4 regions of the Serratia sp. LSHTC3 genome follow, and region 3 is predicted to be linked to each of the others. Evidence: predicted binding sites of a transcription regulator. Region 3 holds the regulator's gene; each other region holds the start of a gene.
The links. The regulator LexA, encoded in region 3, represses DNA repair genes until DNA is damaged. The targets are predictions, from matches to a motif close to TNCTGTATGTACATACAGNA.
Positions count from the first base shown of each region.

Region 1: a site for LexA is predicted at 2,666-2,685, ahead of mutH (DNA mismatch repair endonuclease MutH). Genes of this name have one in related genera too.
Region 2: a site for LexA is predicted at 4,013-4,032, ahead of sulA (SOS-induced cell division inhibitor SulA). Genes of this name have one in related genera too.
Region 4: a site for LexA is predicted at 3,330-3,349, ahead of uvrB (excinuclease ABC subunit UvrB). Genes of this name have one in related genera too.

Region 1 is NZ_JBXUNP010000004.1:19,446-24,994, reverse strand. Features, by position in the region: gene AC2CGI_RS15775 (NADP(H)-dependent aldo-keto reductase) at 1-551, opposite strand, end outside; gene AC2CGI_RS15770 (YgdI/YgdR family lipoprotein) at 757-975, opposite strand; gene AC2CGI_RS15765 (TerC family protein) at 1,130-1,846, opposite strand; gene mutH (DNA mismatch repair endonuclease MutH) at 1,947-2,633, opposite strand; gene rppH (RNA pyrophosphohydrolase) at 3,330-3,857, shown strand; gene ptsP (phosphoenolpyruvate--protein phosphotransferase) at 3,870-5,549, shown strand, end outside.
Region 2 is NZ_JBXUNP010000002.1:530,652-536,200, reverse strand. Features, by position in the region: gene helD (DNA helicase IV) at 1-381, opposite strand, end outside; gene AC2CGI_RS09690 (YccF domain-containing protein) at 548-1,000, shown strand; gene yccS (YccS family putative transporter) at 1,027-3,162, shown strand; gene AC2CGI_RS09680 (TfoX/Sxy family DNA transformation protein) at 3,167-3,823, opposite strand; gene sulA (SOS-induced cell division inhibitor SulA) at 4,053-4,559, shown strand; gene ompA (porin OmpA) at 4,916-5,549, shown strand, end outside.
Region 3 is NZ_JBXUNP010000004.1:511,282-516,830, reverse strand. Features, by position in the region: gene ubiA (4-hydroxybenzoate octaprenyltransferase) at 1-174, shown strand, start outside; gene plsB (glycerol-3-phosphate 1-O-acyltransferase PlsB) at 241-2,706, opposite strand; gene AC2CGI_RS18080 (diacylglycerol kinase) at 2,855-3,223, shown strand; gene lexA (transcriptional repressor LexA) at 3,326-3,934, shown strand; gene dinF (MATE family efflux transporter DinF) at 4,038-5,375, shown strand.
Region 4 is NZ_JBXUNP010000002.1:39,363-44,911, reverse strand. Features, by position in the region: gene AC2CGI_RS07410 (gluconeogenesis factor YvcK family protein) at 1-835, shown strand, start outside; gene AC2CGI_RS07405 (VF530 family protein) at 842-1,108, opposite strand; gene uvrB (excinuclease ABC subunit UvrB) at 1,209-3,221, opposite strand; gene AC2CGI_RS07395 (ATP-binding cassette domain-containing protein) at 4,329-5,039, shown strand; gene AC2CGI_RS07390 (hypothetical protein) at 5,169-5,549, shown strand, end outside.

The sequences.
Region 1 (5,549 bases), 490 kb from region 3:
CAGGGCGTTTCATTGGAAACCCCGATATAGCGGATCTTGCCGGCGCGCACCTGCTCGGTCAGCGCTTCCAGCGTTTCCAACAGCGTGACCGTAGCTTTGTCCTCGGTGTATTGATAGTTGAGTTTGCCAAAGCAGTTGGTAGCACGCTGCGGCCAGTGCAATTGATAAAGATCGAGATAATCGGTGTTCAGCCGCTTGAGGCTGGCGTCGAGCGCGGCGCGGATGTTTTTGCGATCCAGCGCCTGCTGCGGACGGATGCTGCTGTCGGTGCCGCGTACCGGGCCCGAAACTTTGCTGGCCAGGACGATTTTTTCGCGATTGCCGCGCGCCTTGATCCAACTGCCGATATAGCTCTCGGTCAGGCCCTGGGTTTCCGGGCGAGGCGGCACCGGGTACAGTTCGGCGGTGTCTATCAGGTTCACGCCTGCGGCCAATGCATAGTCCAGTTGCGCATGGGCGTCGGCTTCGCTGTTCTGTTCGCCAAAGGTCATGGTGCCCAGTCCCAGCACGCTCACTTCTAAAGAACTGTGGGGAATACGGTGGTATTGCATTAACGGCCTTCCTTTCTTGTTAGCGCTGACGGGCCGCGCGGCCCGGTGAAACAGGAGCCCAATTCAGAAGACGGCGCAAAGTCCGTCGGGCGGCGATGTCGCCTTTCCTGACTATAACCAAGCGGTGAAGATGGGGGAAGCGGATTCAGTGCGGAGACGAATGAGGGCTACCGCGCTTGAACGGGCGATAGCCGGCGAGCGGTGATTAGCGTTCGATAACCTGGGAAACCTGATCGCCGTTGATCTGGCGGTGGTTGCCTTTCTCGTCTTTATAACTGATGAGTCCGGTGTCTTCGTCGATCTCTGGTTTGCCTTGCGTCAGGATCATGTTGCCGTCTTTGGTCGCCATGACGTAGTCGCTGGAACATCCCGCCAAACCGGCCGCCATCACCAGCGCAGACACTGCCATTACCCACTTTTTCATCCTGCGGATCCTCGATTATGCAAAAACAATATTCTTTCAAGATTAGCAAACTCTTGGCCGGGGACGTCTCAGATAAGTCTTTATCTGATAAGAAAAACTGAAATGAGGGGGCAACGAAACGGCGGAAGCCGCCGATGGCGGCCTCCGCGCAGGGTTATTCCGGCGAACGATTTTTCTTGCTGCGCATCAGATTGAGCGCTTCTACCGACATGGAGAAGAACATGGCGAAGTAGATGTAGCCTTTCGGCACGTGCACCTGGAAGCTTTCCAGCATCAGCGTGAAGCCCACCAGGATCAGGAACGCCAGCGCCAGCATTTTCACCGACGGATGGCGGTTGACGAATTCGCCGATCGGCCGGGCGGCGAACATCATCACGCCGACGGCAATCACCACCGCCGCCATCATGATGAACAGGTGATCGGAAAGGCCCACGGCGGTAATCACCGAATCCAGACTGAAGATGATATCCAACAGCATGATCTGTACGATCGCGCCGAAGAAGCTGTGCACCTTGGTGTGGTGCTCTTCTTCCGACCCTTCGATGGTTTCGTGGATCTCTTTGCTGGCTTTCCAGATCAGGAACAGTCCCCCCAGCAGCAGGATCAGATCGCGGGCGGAAATGGCGTGATCCAGCACGGTGAACAGCGGGTGCGTCAAGCGGATCACCCAGGCGATGGAGGCCAGCAGCGCCAGGCGCATCAGCATGGCGGCGGCCAAGCCCATTCGGCGAGCTTTGTTCTGTTGCGCTTTGGGCAGCTTCGCCACCACCAGCGACAGAAAAATGATGTTATCAATACCCAGTACGATCTCAAGAATGGTTAGCGTACCTAACGCTAACCAGGCATTGGGATCCATAATCCATTCGAACATTGCCCGACACACCTTAATACTTAATAAATGCAAAGCGTGAATTATACGCGTTTATCGTGGCGCTGACAGGGCTAGCTAAACCAGAGTTAAACGAAATCGCTTAGATTGAGAAATGTCTTGCCAGCAGCGCGCCGGTAAAACCCTTTTTCAGATAGAAACCGCGCGGCAGCGTCATGATAGGTTGCCCCTGTTCGCCGATGGCTTCGGTGAGCGCCTTGTTGTTGGCCGCTTTGGGGCGCAGTTGCAGCACTTCGCCGTGGCGTGCGGTGATGCGTTCTACGTGACCGAGCACAATCAGATCCATCAGCTCTTCCCAATCGCGGCGCAGCATCTCTTCTTCAGCAAGGCTCGGGCTCCACAGCAGCGGCGAACCGACGCGGCGCTGCGCCAGAGGGATTTGCCGTTCGCCCTCTACCGGTATCCACAACACGCGCGCCAGCTTGTGGCGAACGTGGCTGCTGGCCCAGGTGACGCCGCTGTTGCCGGTGAGCGGGGCGACGCAGACGAAAGTGGTCTCCAGTGGTTTGCCGGCGGCGTCGACAGGAATGGTTTTCAGCTCAATGCCCAGCTCAGGAAAATCCTGTTCCGGTTTACTGCCGGCCATGGCGCCGAGGTACAGCTCCAGCAGCATGCCCACCCAGCCTTTATCGCGTTTCAGATCCTTGGGGATCGGCAACTGCGCGCGGGCGGCCAGTTCGCCAAAACTGAAGCCGGCCAGCGCCTGAGCGCGCTCGAACAGCTGCCGTTCATTTTCCGGCGGGGGCGGCAGAGGGGATAAAAACGCCATAAATCAAGCCTGTCGAATTTGGTTGAAAAACGTACTGCATAGATACACGGGAAACGCTAACCCCAGTCGCCTGGGGAAAAGAATAATAGTAGCATGATTTTACATGACTTTTTTTCTTTCCTTGCGCGGGCGACAATGCACTTGCGGGGCTTGTTCACCTGAAGCCACCGACAATAAACAGGATCTTACACCTATTTATCCACAGATTTATGGGATAACCCAAATTTTTACCGATCACTGGTTCAATTTACAGCCTTGACTCAGGCGGATTTTTACGAATTTGTCCGTTTTGTGCGTAACTTGCCCGGATAATCTGTGGATAAAAACGGCGTTGGTGGATCTTTCGCCAGGGTAAGATCCTTACCGTGCATAGATCACATTTTTGCCCTGTAAATCACTGTGGGATATTGGTTAACTTTATGTTTTTAAGCTTAATATTTGTTTTTAGGTATGAGGGGGGATTTTAGGGGGCGAGAGTTTTACCGGCTTATCCCTCGAGTTCTGCACACACCTATCCACAGAAAAAGTGAATAAAACCGGTCTGAAAGGCTGGGGTATGTTTATAACTTTGCCTATATCTGTGAGTTATCCCAATGTTATCCGGCCCGCAGCGCCGTAAAGCAGTGGTTTACCGCCTGTAGCTTGTGTGAAACAATCAGGACATCTATGCGAATTTAAGCTTATCGAGGTAGTCCGGTGATCGATGATGATGGCTACCGCCCGAATGTTGGTATCGTAATCTGTAATCGTCAGGGGCAGGTCCTATGGGCCCGCCGTTACGGTCAGCACTCCTGGCAGTTTCCCCAAGGTGGGATTAACCCTGGCGAAACTGCGGAGCAGGCGATGTACCGTGAGCTGTTCGAAGAAGTGGGGCTGAGTAAAAAGGATGTGCGCATCCTGGCTTCGACCCGCAACTGGTTGCGCTATAAATTGCCGAAACGTTTGGTGCGTTGGGACACAAAGCCGGTTTGTATCGGCCAAAAGCAAAAATGGTTTTTGTTGCAGCTACTGTGCAATGACGCTGATATCAATATGCAGCGCAGCAGCACGCCGGAGTTCGACGGTTGGCGCTGGGTGAGCTTCTGGTATCCGGTGCGCCAGGTGGTGTCGTTCAAACGCGACGTCTACCGCCGGGTGATGAAAGAATTCGCCGTGACCGTGATGCCGATGCAAGAGCAGGCGGCGCCGCGGCAGGCCCCCGCTTATCGCCGAAAGAGAGGTTAAGTTAAGCCGACTATGCTCACGCGCTTGCGAGAAATTGTAGAGAAGGTGGCCGCGGCGGCCAGTCTGACGGATGCGCTGGATCTGCTGGTCAATGAAACCTGTCTGGCGATGGACACCGAAGTGTGTTCCATCTACCTGGCGGACAACGATCGCCGCTGTTACTACCTGATGGCCACGCGCGGGCTGAAAAAGCCGCGTGGGCGCACTATCGCATTGGCGTTTGACGAGGGCGTCGTCGGGTTGGTCGGCCGCCGAGCCGAGCCTATCAACCTGGCCGATGCCCAAAGCCACCCCAGTTTTAAATACGTTCCGCAGGTGAAAGAGGATCGTTTCCGATCCTTCCTCGGGGTGCCGATCATTCATCGGCGCCAACTGCTGGGGGTGCTGGTGGTGCAGCAGCGCGAGCTGCGCCAGTTCGATGAAAGCGAAGAGTCTTTCATGGTCACCCTGGCCACGCAGATGGCCGGGATCCTGTCACAGTCGCAGCTCAACGCCATTTTCGGTCAGTATCGCCAAACGCGCGTGCGCGCGCTGGCGGCCTCGCCCGGCGTGGCGGTGGCGGAAGGGTGGCAGGACAGCAGCCAGCCTTCGCTCGATCAGGTTTACCGCGCGTCGACGCTGGACACCGCCAGCGAGCGCGAGCGCCTGACGCTGGCGCTGGAAGAGGCCGGCGCGGAGTTTCGCCGTTTCAGCAAGCGTTTTGCCGCCAGCTCGCAAAAAGAGAGCGCGGCGATCTTCGATCTTTATTCTCACCTGTTAAACGACGCTCGCCTCAAGCGCGAACTGTTCGCCGAAATCGACAACGGTTCGGTGGCGGAGTGGGCGGTGAAGCAGGTGATAGAAGCCTTTGCCGAACAATTCGCCAAACTGCAGGACACCTATATGCGCGAGCGCGGCAGCGACCTGCGCGCGCTGGGCCAACGCCTGCTGTTCCACCTCGACGACACCACCCAGGGCGCCACCCAGTGGCCGGCGCGTTTTGTGCTGGTGGCAGATGAGCTGACCGCGACATTGCTGGCCGAAGTGCCGCAGGATCGCCTGGTCGGCGTGGTGGTGCGCGACGGCGCCGCCAACTCGCATGCGGCGATTTTGGTGCGTGCGATGGGCGTGCCGACGGTGATGGGCGCCGACATCCAGCCTTCTCTGCTCAGCCAGCGGTTGCTGATCGTCGACGGTTATCGCGGTGAACTGCTGGTCGATCCTGAGCCGGTGTTGGTGCAGGAATACCAACGGCTGATCAGCGAAGAGCTGGAGTTGAGCAAGCTGGCGGAAGACGACGTCGAGCAGCCGGCGCAGTTGAAAAGCGGCGAACGCGTTCAGGTGATGCTGAACGCCGGCCTCAGCCCGGAACATGAACAGCTGTTGGGCGGCCGAGTGGATGGCGTGGGGTTGTACCGCACCGAAATCCCGTTCATGTTGCAAAGCGGTTTCCCGTCCGAAGAAGAACAGGTCGCGCAGTATCAAGGCATGCTGCAGCTCTATCCGAGCAAGCCGGTTACGCTGCGCACCCTGGATATCGGCGCCGACAAGCAACTGCCCTATATGCCGATCAGCGAAGAAAACCCTTGCCTGGGGTGGCGCGGCATCCGCATCACTCTGGATCAGCCGGAGATTTTTTTGATACAGGTGCGCGCTATGCTGCGCGCCAATGCCGGCACCGGCAACCTGGGCATTTTGCTGCCGATGGTCACC
Region 2 (5,549 bases), on a different contig from region 3:
CTTGCCCAGCTCAGACTTTTTGAACCATTTATCTTGCTGCTCAATGCGCTGAATCTGCGCCACCTGCTGTTGCAGCACGCCGGCGCTGACCTCACTCATTTCGGCGCTCCAGTGCTGCCACGCCTGCTGCAGATAGTGATAAAAACGCTGCGTTTCCTGCCATTCGGTACCGTGCAGCCGCACCACTTTTTCGTCCGGCAATTCAAATTCCAGCTCGCCCCAGACGATGCCGCGCTTGCACCTGACCTGAATCAGTTGATTGAAGGGGATCAGGTATTCATGTTTTTCCCCGCTCACCTCAACGCCGGCGTGCAGCAACCGCACGCGGTTATAAGGGTGCTGAGCCAGGTGTTTCCCCAGCGATGTCGCTTTAAGTTCCATATCGTCGCGCCATGACTATGTTGAGAGTAAATAACGGATATCTGCCAGTTTACCTGCGATAAGCAGTGGCACTCTAGCGCTAAAAAAAGGGTAGAATAGATTTTGCGTTTTTATCGTGAATACGCCCGCATCGCGGTTTGGCTATCATTAGAGCAGAATGACGTCTATGCGTACTGTACTGAATATTCTTAATTTTGTGTTGGGCGGTTTCTTCACCACGCTAGGCTGGCTCATTGCGACAGTGTTCAGCGTGCTACTGGTCATCACGCTGCCGCTCACTCGCTCCTGCTGGGAAATCACCAAGCTGTCACTGGTGCCGTTCGGCAACGAGGCGATACATGTCGATGAACTGTACCCGGAGAAAAGCAATGCGCTGCTCTCCGCCGGCGGCTCACTGCTCAACATTATCTGGCTGGTGCTGTTCGGCTGGTGGCTGTGCCTGTCGCACATCGCCGCCGGTATCGTGCAATGCGTTTCAATCATCGGCATTCCGGTCGGTATCGCCAATTTCAAAATAGCCGCCATCGCGCTGTGGCCGGTGGGGCGCCGCGTCGTCTCGGTAGAAATGGCTCAGCAAGCGCGTATTGAGAATGCTCGCCGCCACTATCATCAGCGTTAATTTTTTCTCCGTTTGAGGAGTTTTTTGTGCTCTCTTTTGCACCCGCAGTACGTCGTTATACCTACAACAGCAATCTGCTGTACCACCTGCGCATTCTTATTGCGCTGATCGGCACCACCGCCGTTCCCTGGTGGCTGGGCATTCCCAAGCTGACTATCCCGCTGACGCTGGGCGTGGTGGCAGCGGCACTGACCGATTTGGACGACCGCCTGGCCGGCAGGTTACGCAACCTGCTGATCACGTTGGTGTGCTTCTTTGTCGCCTCCGCTTCAATCGAACTGCTGTTTCCCTATCCCTGGTTGTTCGCCCTTGGCTTAACCACCTCAACCTGCGGTTTTATCCTGCTGGGCGCCTTAGGGCAACGTTACGCCACCATCGCCTTCGGCGCGCTGCTGATCGCGGTTTACACCATGCTCGGCACCGCCATGTACGATGCCTGGTATCAGCAACCGCTGCTGCTGGTGATCGGCGCGCTGTGGTATAACCTGCTGACGCTGGCGGGCCACCTGCTGTTCCCTATCCGGCCGCTGCAAGAGAACCTGGCACGCTGCTACGAGCAGCTGGCCAACTATCTGGATGCCAAGGCCAACCTGTTCGATCCCGACGCCGAACGCGACGCCGACCTGCCATGGATGGATGTCGCGATGGCCAACAGCGCGTTGGTCGCGTTGCTGAACCAGACCAAAGCCTCGCTGCTGACGCGCCTGAAAGGCGATCGCGGCCAACGCGGCACCCGCCGCACCTTGCACTACTATTTTGTCGCGCAGGATATCCACGAACGCGCCAGCTCTTCCCATGTTCAGTACCACGCGCTCAGCCGGCAATTCCGTCACAGCGATATTTTATTCCGCTTCCAGCGTTTGCTGAGCATGCAGGCGCGCGCCTGCCGCCAGCTGGCACAATCGATCCTGCTGCGGCAAAAATACCAACACAACCCGCGTTTTGAGCCAGCCTTCAGCCGCATTCAGGAGGCCTTGGCACGCATAACCGAAACCCAGGGCAATTCAGAGCAAACCAAAGCGCTGGCGCACCTGCTGAAAAACCTGCATGCGATCGATGCGCAGCTGGCCAATATCGAGTCAGAGCAGACGCTGGCCAGCGGGCAGGCGGAAGAGAACAGCCTGGCCGACGATCGCTTAACCGGCTGGAGCGACATCCGACTGCGCATCAGCCGCCATTTGACGCCGCAGTCGGCCCTGTTCCGCCATGCGATCCGCATGTCGGTAGTGCTGTGCGTGGGTTACGCCTTCATCCAGTTCACCGGCATGCAACACGGTTACTGGATCCTGTTGACCAGCCTGTTCGTCTGCCAACCGAACTACAACGCAACCCGCCGGCGCCTGGCGCTGCGCATCATCGGCACTCTGGCCGGTATCCTGATCGGCCTGCCAATCCTCTATTTCGTGCCTTCCGTGGAAGGACAACTGGTGTTGATCGTCATCACCGGTGTCCTGTTCTTCGCTTTTCGCACCGTGCAGTATGCCCATGCAACGATGTTCATTACGCTGCTTGTGTTGCTGTGCTTTAACCTGTTGGGTGAAGGTTTCGAAGTAGCAGCCCCGCGCGTTTACGATACCTTGTTGGGTTGCGCCATCGCCTGGGCGGCGGTCAGCTTTATCTGGCCGGACTGGAAGTTCCGCCAACTGCCGGCGATAGTGGATAAAACGCTGAATGCCAACTGTCGCTATCTGGACGCCATTCTGGTGCAATATCATCAGGGTAAGGATAACGGGCTCGCTTACCGCATCGCGCGGCGAGATGCCCACAACAGCGATGCTGAACTGGCTTCGGTCATCTCCAACATGTCCGCCGATCCCAAGGCCGACAAGGCGTTGCAAGAAGCCGCCTTCCGTCTGCTCTGCCTGAACCACACTCTCCTGAGTTATATCTCGGCGTTGGGGGCGCACCGCGAGCGGTTGAATACCCCTGCCACACTCGATCTGCTCAATGATGCCGTGTGTTACGTGGACGGCGCCTTACATCAAGAAGAACGGAACAGCCAGCGCATTGCGCAAGCGCTGGAACAGCTGGCGGAGCGCATTCGCACAGCCGTTCCGGAACCTGAAAGCAAAGAACAGTTGGTTTTGCAGCAGGTGGGGCTAATGCTCGAGCTGCTGCCGGAACTCACCGCACTCCATACCCAAATCAATAAGGCAACCTAATTATTCAGGGCCCGCTCGATGGGCCCTGAACTACTGGCTCATGCCCATGGCGGCGCATAGCCATCGTATGATCGAACCAGCGCACCAGTTCGTTGCGCAATTCGGTCGGCAATGCCGCCTGATGATAGCCGGCTATCGCGCCGCCCAGCGACAGCAGCACGCGCAACCCCAGATTGGTCTGCTGTTGCAGCAGGCGAAGATAGCTACGTTTGGCGCCATGCAGCCGCAGGTCATAGGCATTGCGAATACCCGCTCGCCATAGCAAGCGCTCCATGTTGACATCTATATTTGGCAACGCCTTCAATCTGCCGTGATCGCCGGCCTTGAGCCGCTGCTCTCGGCGCGCTTCCCTGATGGCCTGCCAGGCCAACCCTACCAGCTCGTTGCGTTCCCGCCACAGCGACTCGTCAACCCAGTAATAGCGCAAGGTGATGGGCACACCGCGCTTGGAATAGACCATATTGACCATGCCCCGGGCGCGAAAGGCCGGTTCCATGCTCGCCGTAGCCCGCAAGTACAATTCCCCTTCCGCTACCACCGCAAACATTATCCCTTCAGCCAGCAGCCCATAGCCGCCAAACTGTGATCGTGTTGTGATGGCGCCCAGCGCCGCAAAGCAATTTTTAGCCTGCGCGATCCTTCTCGTCGACATCCTTTTCATAGCGTTCCTCCTTTTTAGGTTCTGGCCGTATTATTTCTCTCATCAATGAAAAAAGTAACGTGAACAACTAATTAGAAAAATACGCACTATCCGCCCGCCTGCCAATCACAAAAACCGCCAGTACAAAAAATGATCGCAATTATGCGAGCCGCTACGAAAATTTGGGTTGATCTTATCCTAAATCAGGGATACTGTATAAACATACAGTAACACGACGGGCGGGAACTTTATGCGTACTCAATCACTCTACCAACCTCATTTCGGCCATGGCTCTTATACAACGCGCAATGTTGCGAAGAACACGGATATCGGCAAAGAGAATGGCTTGATCAGTGAACTTGTTTACAACGAGCGCCAGCCCGCAGTGGCTCAATTACTGTTGCCCCTGCTGCTGCAATTGGGCAAGCAGTCTCGCTGGCTTCTGTGGCTGACGCCGCAGCAAAAATTAAGCAAGCAATGGCTGCAGCAATCCGGTCTGCCTGTAGATAAAATGGTGCAACTGAGCCAGATCAGCCCGGTGAATACGGTCGAGGCGATGGAAAAAGCGCTGCAAACGGGAAATTACAGCGTGGTTCTCGGCTGGTTGCCCGAGCTAACGGAGGAGGATCGTCTAAAATTAAGACGTGCGGCAGAATTGGGTAATGCCTATGGGTTTATCATGCGCCCTCAACGTGACATTAGCCCGACTCACGGACACTGTTCTACCCTAAAAATTCACTCTTCTTTGTATCATTAAGTAAATTTAGGATTTTTCCCATCATTTTCGCACCCCCTAAGCGGAACCTTTGTGGGGGAAGGCAAAAAGCGAGTCCGGCTGCGGTTTGGCAGGCAAAAACGCTCGATGAATCGCCGCTTTTTTAGGCTAAGAATGTTAGCAAATATGTACGATTCCGCGTTTTTTTTTAGAGCCTTATCACATCACACTTGTAACTTTCGCGCCACGTTGTAGACTTTACATCGCCAAGGTTGCTCTATAACGTCAGAAAAACTGGCGAGTAACAAACGAGGGCTTAAACCTTGGCGAAGGAATTTAACCAAGGGCTTAAACAGCTTTAAAGCTCATTGCCTATTTGGATGATAACGAGGCGCAAAATGAAAAAGACAGCTATCGCATTAGCAGTGGCACTGGCAGGTTTCGCTACCGTAGCGCAAGCCGCTCCAAAAGATAACACCTGGTACACCGGTGCTAAACTGGGCTGGTCCCAGTACCACGACACTGGTTTCTACGGTAACGGTTACCAGAACGGTATCGGCAACGGCCCAACCCACAAAGATCAGCTGGGTGCCGGCGCGTTCCTGGGCTACCAGGCAAACCAATACCTGGGCTTCGAGCTGGGCTATGACTGGCTCGGCCGCATGCCTTACAAAGGCAGCGTGAACAACGGTGCTTTCAAAGCGCAGGGCGTTCAACTGGCCGCTAAACTGAGCTACCCAATTGCTGACGATCTGGACATCTACACTCGTCTGGGTGGTATGGTATGGCGTGCAGACTCCAAAGCTAACTACGGCCGTACTGGTCAGCGTCTGAGCGACCACGACACCGGCGTTTCTCCGCTGGCTGCTGTTGGTGTTGAATACGCACTGACCAAAAACTGGGCTACCCGCCTGGATTACCAGTTCGTAAGCAACATCGGTGACGCAGGTACCGTTGGCGCACGTCCAGACAACACCATGCTGAGCCTGGGCGTTTCTTACCGCTTCGGTCAGGATGACGTAGTTGCTCCAG
Region 3 (5,549 bases):
CAGCTCGGCGGCGCGTTTTACTGGTCGCTGCTGCTGGCGGGCGCACTGTTCATTCACCAGCAGAAGCAGATCGCCGGGCGCGAGCGCGACGCCTGCTTCAAGGCCTTTCTGCAGAACAACTATGTCGGGCTGGTGGTGTTTATCGGCATCGCGCTGAGCTATCTGCCGGCGTAACGGTTCCCTGCCGCAAGAAAAAAGGCACCCCAAGGGGTGCCTTTTGTGTTTCCGCGCCGGGCGAAATCACTCGTCTTTCTCTTCTTCCGCATCGGTTTGCGGCAGAGCGTTGGTCTCTTCCGGCATGTTGACGCTTTCGATGGTCAGCTTGATTTCCGGCGTGATCAGATCGCTCAGCATGCTGTACACCTCGAGGGTGTGCTCGCGGATCGCATCGCCGCTGTCGTTGATGTAGCCTTCTTCACGCAGCGTCGCCACCAGGGTGGAGAACACCGCCTTGTCGAAGAACTCCGGCGCATTGATGCCGTGCAGCACCGACAGACGTTGCGCCATGATGCGGCTCTCTTTCTCCAGCGCGCCGCGGTTGATGCTCGGGTTGGCGCTGAGGATCGACATGGTGATGGCGTAGCGTTGCAGGGTTTCGCGCACCCCGGCGGCCAGCAGCTGCAGCGGGCGAATGCGCGCCGGGTTGAGCACCAGATCGTCGCCTTTGTCGCAGATCAGCTGTTGACGGATCAGCTCGTCGATCATCGGCCGCAGCACCTCCGGCAGCTGTTCCTTGTCGTTATGCAGGAACAGCTCGGCTTTCAGCATCGGGTAGATCATGCCGATCTGGCGCAGCAGCTCGGCGCGCGACACCCGGCGATGATGCATCACGATGCTGGCGATCAGCGACGGCAACACCAGCAGATGGTGGATGTTGTTGCGGTAATAGGTCATCAGCACCGCCTGCTCGCGCGGCAGGATGATGATGTCGCCGATGCTGTCCTTCTCCACCTCGAACTTGTTCATGTTCAGCGCGTGATCCAGCAGCTCATCCGGCGTTTGCGTCGGCACGGTGACGTCACGCGCGTAAGGCGCGTTGCGCATCAGCTGCAGGTAGCACTCGAGCTGCTCGACCAGCTGCTCGCGGGTCAGCGAACGCTGACGCGAGGCCAGCAGCGCGGTGGAACACAGGTTCATGGCGTTGGCTGCGGCGGCATTGTTGATGCGCACCATGATCTGGCCGGCCAGATCGTTGACCGTCGGCGTCAGCCAGCTTGGACGCTGAGCCTCGATCGGATCGATCGATTCGCGCCACTGCGGCACGTTCTGGTTGAGGTAAGCCGTCAATGGCAGCGGTTCGCCGAAGTTGACGTATCCCTGGCCCAGGTTGCGCAGCTTGCGCAGGCCGCGCAGCATCTGCGGCAGGCTCTCTTTTTCCTTGGTGGCGCCGCGCAGCTCTTTGGCGTAGGTACCCACTTCCATCACGTGTTCGTAACCGATGTAAATCGGCACCAGCGTGATCGGACGGGTGCCGCCGCGCAGCATCGCCTGGATGGTCATCGACAGGGTGCCGGTCTTCGGCTCCAGCAAACGCCCGGTGCGGGAACGGCCGCCTTCCACGAAATATTCCACCGAGTAACCGCGGGTGAACAGCTCGCCGAGGTATTCACGGAACACCGTCGAGTACAGCTTGTTGCCTTTAAAGGTGCGGCGGATGAAGAACGCGCCCAGGCGACGGAAGATCGGGCCCGCCGGCCAGAAGTTGAGGTTGATGCCCGCAGCGATGTGCGGCGGCACCAGGCCCTGGTGATACAGCACGTACGACAGCAGCAGATAGTCCATGTGGCTGCGGTGGCAGGGCACGTAGACGATCTCGTGGCCGTCCTGCGCCAGCTGGCGCACGCGCTCGGCGTTGGTGACGTTGATGCCCTGATACAGCCGGTTCCAGGTCCAGCTCAGCACGCGGTCGGACAGGCGCACGGTTTCGTAGGAGAAGTCGGCGGCGATCTCTTCCATCAGCGCGATGGCGTTCTGCTGGGCCTTCTCGTGCGAGATCTTCTTGCTGCGCGCTTCGTCCTCGACCGCTTTTTCGATCGCTTTGGACGCCAACAGCTTGTTGAACAGATCCTGACGGGCCGGCAGACTCGGGCCCACCGCGGCCAGGCGCTGACGCGAGAAGTGCATGCGCGCCACGCGCGCCAGTTTCTGCGCGATGGTTTTATCCGTGCCGTGTTCGGTAGCCATGCGGCGCAGCGACACGGTGTTGGAGAAACGCACGAAGCTGTCGCGGCCGAGCCACAGCACGGCGAAGAATTTCTGCACGCCGTTCAACAGACGCAGGTGCGGCGTGCCGTGGCCTTCGCGGCCCGGCGAACGGCCGAACATCACCGAAACCGGCAGCATCTGAATGTCGAGATCCGGGTTGCTGCGATGCAGATCCAGATAGTCGTGGAACAGCTTTACCGACTCTTCTTTTGGGGTGTAATAGCGGAATACGCGCGGGCCGTCGTGAATGAACACGTAGCTCGGCAGCACGGTGCCGTCGATCTCCAGCGAGTTGAGCGGATCGGGCAGATCCTGCGCCAGGCACTGGGTGCGCAGCGTCAGCAAATCCGCCTTGGAATTGTAAGGTAAAACATACAAAATCGGCCGTGAGGGATCCAACCCTAGCTCGGTAACCGGATCTGAAGGGATGACCTTACTTCTTACCAACAATTTAAGTGGTAAATTCAATATTTTATAATAAATTTTACGCCAACCTGACATAACAACGTGAAGCCTCTTGTTAGCAATGCGCCGCAAGCATACCAGAAACCGGGTAGCAGATCTGTGGTGTTCGAAAACCGAGAGCCGTCAGCGCGGACTGTTCTAGACTCTTTTTATTATGACCGACCTCTGAGAAAGGCACGAAAACATGGCAAACCAAGCAACCGGACTGACCCGCATCATCAAGGCAGCCGGCTATTCTTATAAAGGGCTATCCGCCGCCTGGCAGCACGAAGCGGCTTTCCGCCAGGAACTGGTGGTCACCCTTCTGGCTATCATACTGGCTGTCTGGCTGGATGTGGGTGCGATAGCGCGCATTTTATTGATCGGATCGGTAGCGCTGGTGATGATCGTCGAGATCCTGAACAGCGCGATCGAGGCGGTGGTGGATCGCATCGGCAGCGAACATCACGAGCTGTCCGGGCGGGCCAAGGACATGGGATCGGCGGCGGTGTCGCTGGCGATCGTGCTGGCGCTGTTCGTTTGGGGCACGGTCTTATGGCAGCATTTCGGCTGACGAAAAGCGCCTACTGACTGATTTTTATTTATTCTTCGGTTCCCAATCCGCGCTTACCTGTATATACTCACAGCAAGACTGTATAAACAAACAGGGGGCGGAATGAAAGCACTAACTACCAGACAGCAAGAGGTCTACGATCTGATTCGCGAGCACATTTCGCAAACGGGCATGCCACCAACGCGTGCCGAGATCGCGATGCGTCTGGGGTTCCGTTCGCCTAACGCCGCCGAAGAGCACCTGAAGGCGCTGGCACGCAAAGGCGTGATCGAAATCGTCTCCGGTGCCTCGCGCGGTATCCGTCTGCTGATGGAAGAAGAAGAAGGGCTGCCGCTGATCGGCCGCGTCGCCGCCGGCGAGCCGCTGCTGGCGCAGCAGCACATCGAAGGGCACTACCAGGTGGATCCTTCCCTGTTTAAACCGAGCGCCGATTTCCTGCTGCGGGTGAACGGCATGTCAATGCGCGACATCGGCATTCTGGATGGCGATCTGCTGGCGGTGCACAAAACGCAAGACGTGCGCAACGGCCAGGTCGTGGTCGCGCGGATCGAAGACGAAGTGACGGTCAAGCGCTTGAAAAAGCACGGCAACGTGGTTGAACTGCTGCCGGAGAACAACGAATTCCAACCGATCGTGGTCGATCTGCGTCAGCAGAATTTCACTATCGAAGGGCTGGCGGTCGGCGTGATCCGCAACGGCGACTGGATTTAATCGCCGCGCCATCACCGCCGCTCCCTGTATCAATCGCCCCTGTTTTGGGGCGTTTTTGTTTCTGACTTCGCCCTTTGTCACTCAGTCACAGGAACATCCCATCATGCGCCTGATTTCCGCTTTCACCAGCGACACCGATAAAGCCCTGTGGCGCCTCGCCCTGCCGATGATCTTCTCCAATATTACCGTGCCGCTGCTCGGGTTGGTGGACACCGCGGTGATCGGCCACCTCGACAGCCCCATTTATCTGGGGGGCGTGGCGATCGGTGCGGTGGCGACCAGCTTCCTGTTCATGCTGCTGCTGTTCCTGCGCATGAGCACTACCGGCCTGGCGGCGCAAGCGCTGGGGGCGCAGAACCCCCAGGCGCTGGCGCGCGCCTTTATGCAACCGCTGCTGCTGGCGCTGTTGGCCGGGGTGGCGATCGTCCTGCTGCGCTATCCGCTGATCGAACTGGCGCTGCGGATCGTCGGCGGCGATGCCGACGTGCTGGAACAGGCGCGGCGTTTTCTTGAGATCCGCTGGTTAAGCGCCCCGGCGGCGCTGGCCAACCTGGTGCTGCTGGGCTGGCTGCTTGGCGTACAGTACGTGCGGGCGCCGGTGATCCTGCTGATCGTCGGCAACCTGCTGAACATCGTGCTGGATATCTGGCTGGTGATGGGCCTGGGCTGGAATGTGCGGGGGGCGGCGGCGGCAACCGCCATCGCCGAATACGCTACGCTGCTGCTCGGCCTGTGGTTGGCGTGGCGGGTGATGCGCCTGCGCGGTATTACCCTGCAGATGCTGCGCCAGGCCTGGCGTGGCGATCTGCGTCGCCTGCTGGCGCTCAACCGCGACATCATGCTGCGCTCATTGTTGCTGCAACTGTGCTTTGCGTCGTTGACCATTTTCGGCGCTCGCCTGGGAAGCGAGGTGGTGGCGGTCAATGCGGTATTGATGAATCTGCTGACGTTCACCGCCTATGCGCTCGACGGTTTCGCTTATGCGGTGGAGGCTCATTCGGGCCACGCCTACGGCGCCCGGGACGACAGCCAACTGCGCAAAGTGTGGCATGCGGCCTGCAGGCAGGCAGGGCTGGTCGCGTTGGCCTTCGGCCTGGCGTATGCCGTTACCGGCCAGCAGATCGTGGCAGCCTTGACCTCTTTGCCGGAACTGCGTGCGTTGGCCGCCCATTATTTACCCTGGCAGGTCATTCTGCCGCTGGTTGGGGTGTGGTGCTATTTGCTGGACGGCATGTTTATCGGCGCCACGCGCGGCGCCGAGATGCGCAACAGCATGGCGGTGGCCGCGGCGGGATATGGTATTGCGCTGCTCAGCGTGCCGCTGCTTGGCAACCACGGGCTTTGGCTGGCGCTGGCGGTGTTTCTGGCGCTGCGCGGCCTGGCGTTGGGCTGGATTTGGCACCGTCACCAGGTGCGCGGCAGCTGGTTTACTGCCCATTAAACCGGACGTCTTGTTGGGTTAATGGTTAGTTTTTCTTATGATTTTGATCATGTTTGCTTACATGTTTTCAGCCTTGGTCTGTTCGCGTTAGTTCGTTGTTTGTTAGCGTTTTTTGTTTTTATCTTGTTTGTTAATGGTTTTTTATCCTGTGTTTTGGCTTTTTTATTTCCATGT
Region 4 (5,549 bases), on a different contig from region 3:
GTCGTCCTTAGGCTCCCGCCTGACCGGCATCGTCACCACCACCGACAACGGCGGTTCCACCGGCCGCATCCGCCGTTCGGAAGGCGGCATTGCCTGGGGCGATACCCGCAACTGCCTCAACCAGCTGATCACCGAGCCGAGCGTCGCCTCGGCGATGTTCGAATACCGCTTCAGCGGCAACGGCGAACTGGCCGGCCATAACCTGGGCAACCTGATGTTGAAAGCGCTGGATCACCTGAGCGTGCGCCCGCTGGAAGCGATCAACCTGGTGCGCAGCCTGCTGAAGGTGGACGCGGCGCTGATCCCGATGTCGGAGCAGCCGGTGGATTTGATGGCGCACGATCACGAAGGCAACCATGTTTACGGTGAAGTGAATGTCGACCAACTGACTCTTATGCCGCAGGAGCTGATGCTGTCGCCCCCGGTCAACGCCACGCGCGAAGCGCTGGACGCCATCGCGCAAGCCGACGTGATCCTGATCGGGCCGGGCAGTTTCCTCACCAGCCTGATGCCGCTGCTGCTGCTGGACGATCTCACCCAGGCGCTGCGCCGCAGCAGCGCCAGCATGATCTATATCGGCAACCTCGGCCGCGAACTGAGCGTGGCCGCCGCGGCACTGTCGTTAAAGGATAAGCTGACGCTGATGGAAGAGAAGATCGGCCGCCGGATGATCGATGCGCTGATTGTCGGCCCGGCGGTGGACACCAGTGAAGTGCAGGATCGGGTGGTGATTCAACAGCCGCTGGAAGCGAGCGACATCCCCTACCGCCACGATCGCCAGCTGCTGCGCCAGGCGCTGGATCACGCGCTGGTGGAGCTGGCTGCCCGCCGCTGACCGAATTTAGCCGTCGCGCCCGCGCAGCCAGGGGTTATCGCTGGCCGGGGCGGGATGGCTGACCATATCGATATACAGATCTTCCACCTCTTTGCGCGCCCAGGGCGTGCGACGCAAAAACTTCAGACTGGACTTGATGCTCGGATCGCTGCGGAAACAGTTGATGCGAATGCGCGCGCCCAGTTCGGACCAACCGTAGTGATCCACCAGTTTATTCAGCAGTTGCTCCAGCGTCACGCCGTGCAGCGGGTCTTTAGACTGGTGTTGGCTCATGTTCGGTACTCTTCGTGGTCAAATCGGGCCGCACACCATAACAGCTTTGACGCGGCCGACAAGGAATTTTGACGCCCACAGCGCGGGCGCCGTCCAACGGTCAGGAAATCGCGATGAACTGCTCGCGCAGCTGGTGGATTTCGTCGCGCAGCGCAGCCGCCTGCTCGAACTCCAGGTTCTGCGCATGGGTGTACATCTGCGCCTCCAGATCGCGGATTTTCTGATCCAGCGCTTTCGGCGTGAGGTTCTGCAGTTGAGCGCCACCGTCCGCCGCCTTGCTCCTGCCTTTCCCCTTGGCGCGGTTGACCGGCTGACCGATCTGCAGAATATCGCCGATCTTCTTGTTCAGCCCCTGCGGCACGATGCCGTTGACTTCGTTATAGGCCTGCTGCTTGGCGCGGCGCCGCTCGGTTTCACCGATCGCCTTGGCCATCGAATCGGTGATGCGATCGCCATACAGGATCGCCTTGCCGTTCAGGTTACGCGCCGCGCGGCCGATGGTCTGGATCAGTGAACGCTCGGAACGCAGGAAGCCTTCCTTGTCGGCGTCCAGAATCGCCACCAGCGACACCTCAGGCATGTCGAGGCCCTCACGCAGCAGGTTGATACCCACCAGCACGTCAAACTCGCCCAGACGCAGGTCACGGATGATTTCGACCCGCTCCACGGTATCGATATCCGAGTGCAGGTAGCGCACGCGCTCGCCATGCTCTTCCAGGTATTCGGTCAGGTCTTCCGCCATGCGTTTGGTCAGGGTGGTCACCAGCACGCGCTCGTTGATCGCCGCGCGCTTGCGGATCTCGGAGAGCAGATCGTCCACCTGAGTAGCGACCGGCCGCACTTCCACGATCGGATCCAGCAGCCCGGTCGGCCTCACCACCTGATCGATCAGATCGCCGCCGGATTTCTCCAGCTCATATTTGCCCGGCGTGGCGGAAACATAGATGGTCTGCGGCGCCAGCGCCTCGAACTCCTCGAAGCGCAGCGGGCGGTTGTCCAGCGCCGACGGCAGACGGAAGCCGTACTCCACCAGCGTTTCCTTGCGCGCGCGGTCGCCTTTGAACATCGCGCCGATCTGCGGAATGGTGACGTGGGATTCGTCGACCACCAGCAGGCCGTCCGCCGGCAGGTAGTCGAACAGCGTCGGCGGCGGCTCGCCCTCGGCACGCCCGGAAAGGTAGCGCGAGTAGTTTTCGATGCCCGAGCAGTAGCCCAGCTCGTTCATCATCTCCAGATCGAACTGGGTGCGCTGCGTCAGGCGTTGCTCTTCCAGCAGCTTGTTGTTGGCCAGCAGCACCTTGCGGCGGTCCGCCAGATCGACCTTGATCTCTTCCATCGCCTGCATGATCCGCTCGCGCGGCGTCACGTAGTGCGACTTCGGGTAAATGGTAAAACGCGGCACCACCTGCTCAATCTGCCCGGTCAGCGGATCGAACAGCGACAGCCGTTCCACTTCTTCGTCGAACAGCTCGACGCGCAGCGCCAGCTCGTCCGATTCCGCCGGGAAGATGTCGATCACCTCGCCGCGCACGCGGAAGGTGGCGCGCTGGAAAGCCTGATCGTTGCGGGAATACTGCAGCTCCGCCAGGCGGCGCAAAATGGAGCGCTGATCGATGATCATCCCCTGGGTCAGGTGCAGCATCATCTTCAGGTAAAGATCCGGATCGCCCAGACCGTATATCGCCGACACCGACGCCACCACCACCACGTCGCGCCGCTCCAGCAACGCCTTGGTGGCGGAAAGACGCATCTGCTCGATGTGCTCGTTCACCGAAGCGTCTTTTTCAATGAAGGTGTCGGAGCTGGGCACGTAGGCTTCCGGCTGGTAGTAGTCGTAGTAGGAGACGAAGTATTCCACCGCATTCTCAGGGAAAAACGCTTTCATCTCGCCGTACAGCTGCGCCGCCAGCGTCTTGTTCGGCGCCAGCACCATGGTCGGCCGATTCAGATCGGCTATCACGTTGGCGATGGTGAATGTCTTGCCCGAACCGGTGACCCCCAGCAGCGTCTGGTGCGCCAGGCCGTCTTCCAGCCCCTCTTCCAGCTTGCGGATGGCTTCCGGCTGATCGCCGGCCGGTTTGAACTCGGAATGCAGTTTGAAAAGTTTACTCATTGCTCGGCTACCCTGTGGAGATGCGCGCGCTCAGGCGGCCAGCCGGCTCTGCGCCGGATATGGCCCCTAATTATGGAAAGTGTCGGCGATTTGCGCCAGTGCCCATGATACTGGATATAAAACCAGCTTCAAGCGGATTCGTCGCTGCGCCCGGCACGGCGGCGATGCCGTTGCACCGTGAGGTTACAGCCGGGTGACATTTTTATTGTCAATAACAGATTTATCCCCAGAACTTGCCGAAAATTAACTTATTGATAGCACCGCGTCGAAAAATCATACATAGAGACCTGATCAATACCCTTGTGTATTGATTTTAATTAATCTATTGATATATAACATTTTTAATAAAAAGACGAGAATGCGGGCAAAGCGAACAGAACCCGCGTCCGCTCTCGCTTTACAGCGTTTTTCTAAATCTAATGCACAAGGTTATCCACAGGAATAGTGGATAACTCTCACCGCCCCGCCCGGGGCGGGAGTTACAGAAAGAAAGCTTTTCGCCCTTTACACTCGCCAAAATGGCTTTTTTAGTTATTTTTTCATAAAAATATCGCTTTGTTTATGCCGATTAATACTAAAAATCCCCATTGCCAAAATCGCATCGGCCCCTTTCTCGCGGATCGCGCTTGACGGCGGCGCAATGCCTTGCACCACGCCCTCACCGCAGAGCACCACAAGAGTGCAAAAAACGTCCGGGTTAACTTCCCCGCGTATTTTCAGGCCGCCGCGGCAGAGCGCGTCAGGCCTGATTAGCGGTTAACAAGGCGATAACAATCCCCGTTTTCACCCGGCGGTAAAACTGGCCTGAGAGTTGCTTTATCTTCCTGCGTATCAATGCGGTGCGGCGGCGTGATGCGCTGCCAGCCACAGCGTGTACCCCTCGCGGTGCGATCGCCTGTAAAAGCGCAAGAACGACACCAAGTCGTCACAAGCGTCGTTTTTAACAACATATTGACTGTCATTCCGTCCACCGTAGACCTTGCTCTGGCTCATCGGACGGACGGCATCTTGTTCCAGACATTGCCACACTCGGGAAATTCGCCGCGCATGCGGCCTTTGCTGTCCCCCGCCAACGAGTGAAACGAGCGTCTATGAGGAGAATGCCAAATGCTGAGCCTGAGATCGGTCAATCAATTCTACGGTCAAAACCACACCCTGTGGGACATCAACCTGGAGCTGCCGCGCGGCCAGTGCACCGTGCTGCTCGGGCGCAACGGCGTGGGCAAGACCACGCTGGTCAACTGCATCATGGGGCATTTGCCGGTAGTGAGCGGCAGCATGACCTGGCAGCCGGCAGATCAGCCGCCGCAAAACCTTCTGCTGCAACCGATGGAGCGCCGCGCCGCACTCGGCATCAGCCACGTCCCGCAAGGGCGGCAACTCTTCTCGCAGCTGAGCGTGGAAGAGAATCTGCAGGTGGCGCAGATGGCCGTGCGCGGCGCCCCTCGCCGCATTCCGCCGCTGATCTACAGCCTGTTTCCCAATTTGCGCCAGATGCGTACCCGCCGCGCCGGCGATCTGTGCGAAGGCGCCCAACGCCAGTTGGCGATCGGCCGTGCGTTGGCCCAGGAACCGGCGCTGCTGATCCTCGACGAACCCACGGCGGGCGTGCCGCCGTCGATCGCCGCCGACATCGGCAACGTGATCCGCAGGCTCAACTATGAATTGGGCATGACCATTTTGCTGGTAGAGCATCAGCTGCCGTTCGTGCGCCGGGTGGCGGACCGCTTTTGTCTGCTCGATAGCGGGCGCACCGTGGCGCACGGCGCGCTGACGCAGCTGGATGAGGCGCTGATCGGCACCGGGCTGGCGGAGTGAGTGGTCGGGTTAGCGATTAGGTTGCTGTTGTATCAGCCACGGCCGGTCTGCGCCCAATAGGCACGGGCCCGCCGTCTTTTCATACTCGATAGGGGTCACACCGACACCATAATATCGAGGGATGTAAGCATGACAGACAACAACGCGGCATTTATTCAATACGCGGATTTGCGCAACAAAAACTGGAATCTGCAGGAACGTCTTAATATTGAAGGCATTTACGTCAGTTCGCGCGACGAACTGGTCGGCGCACAAGACTTTATCATCAAAACGTTAAAACGCCCTGCGATTGTCAGATTCGCCGCGCCTTTTGCCCTTTGGTCGGCGCCTAAAACCGATATCAATGTCGGGTTCGTCTATATCGACGGCAACGGCGTCAACATCACTACCGAGATCCCCAACGGCACGGAAAGCGACCATAACTATTTCCTGCGCTGCTATACCAGCAGCGGCGCGCTGGATAACAACGTTCCTATTCGCCCGGCGCCTATCATGAAAGATTTCACCGTA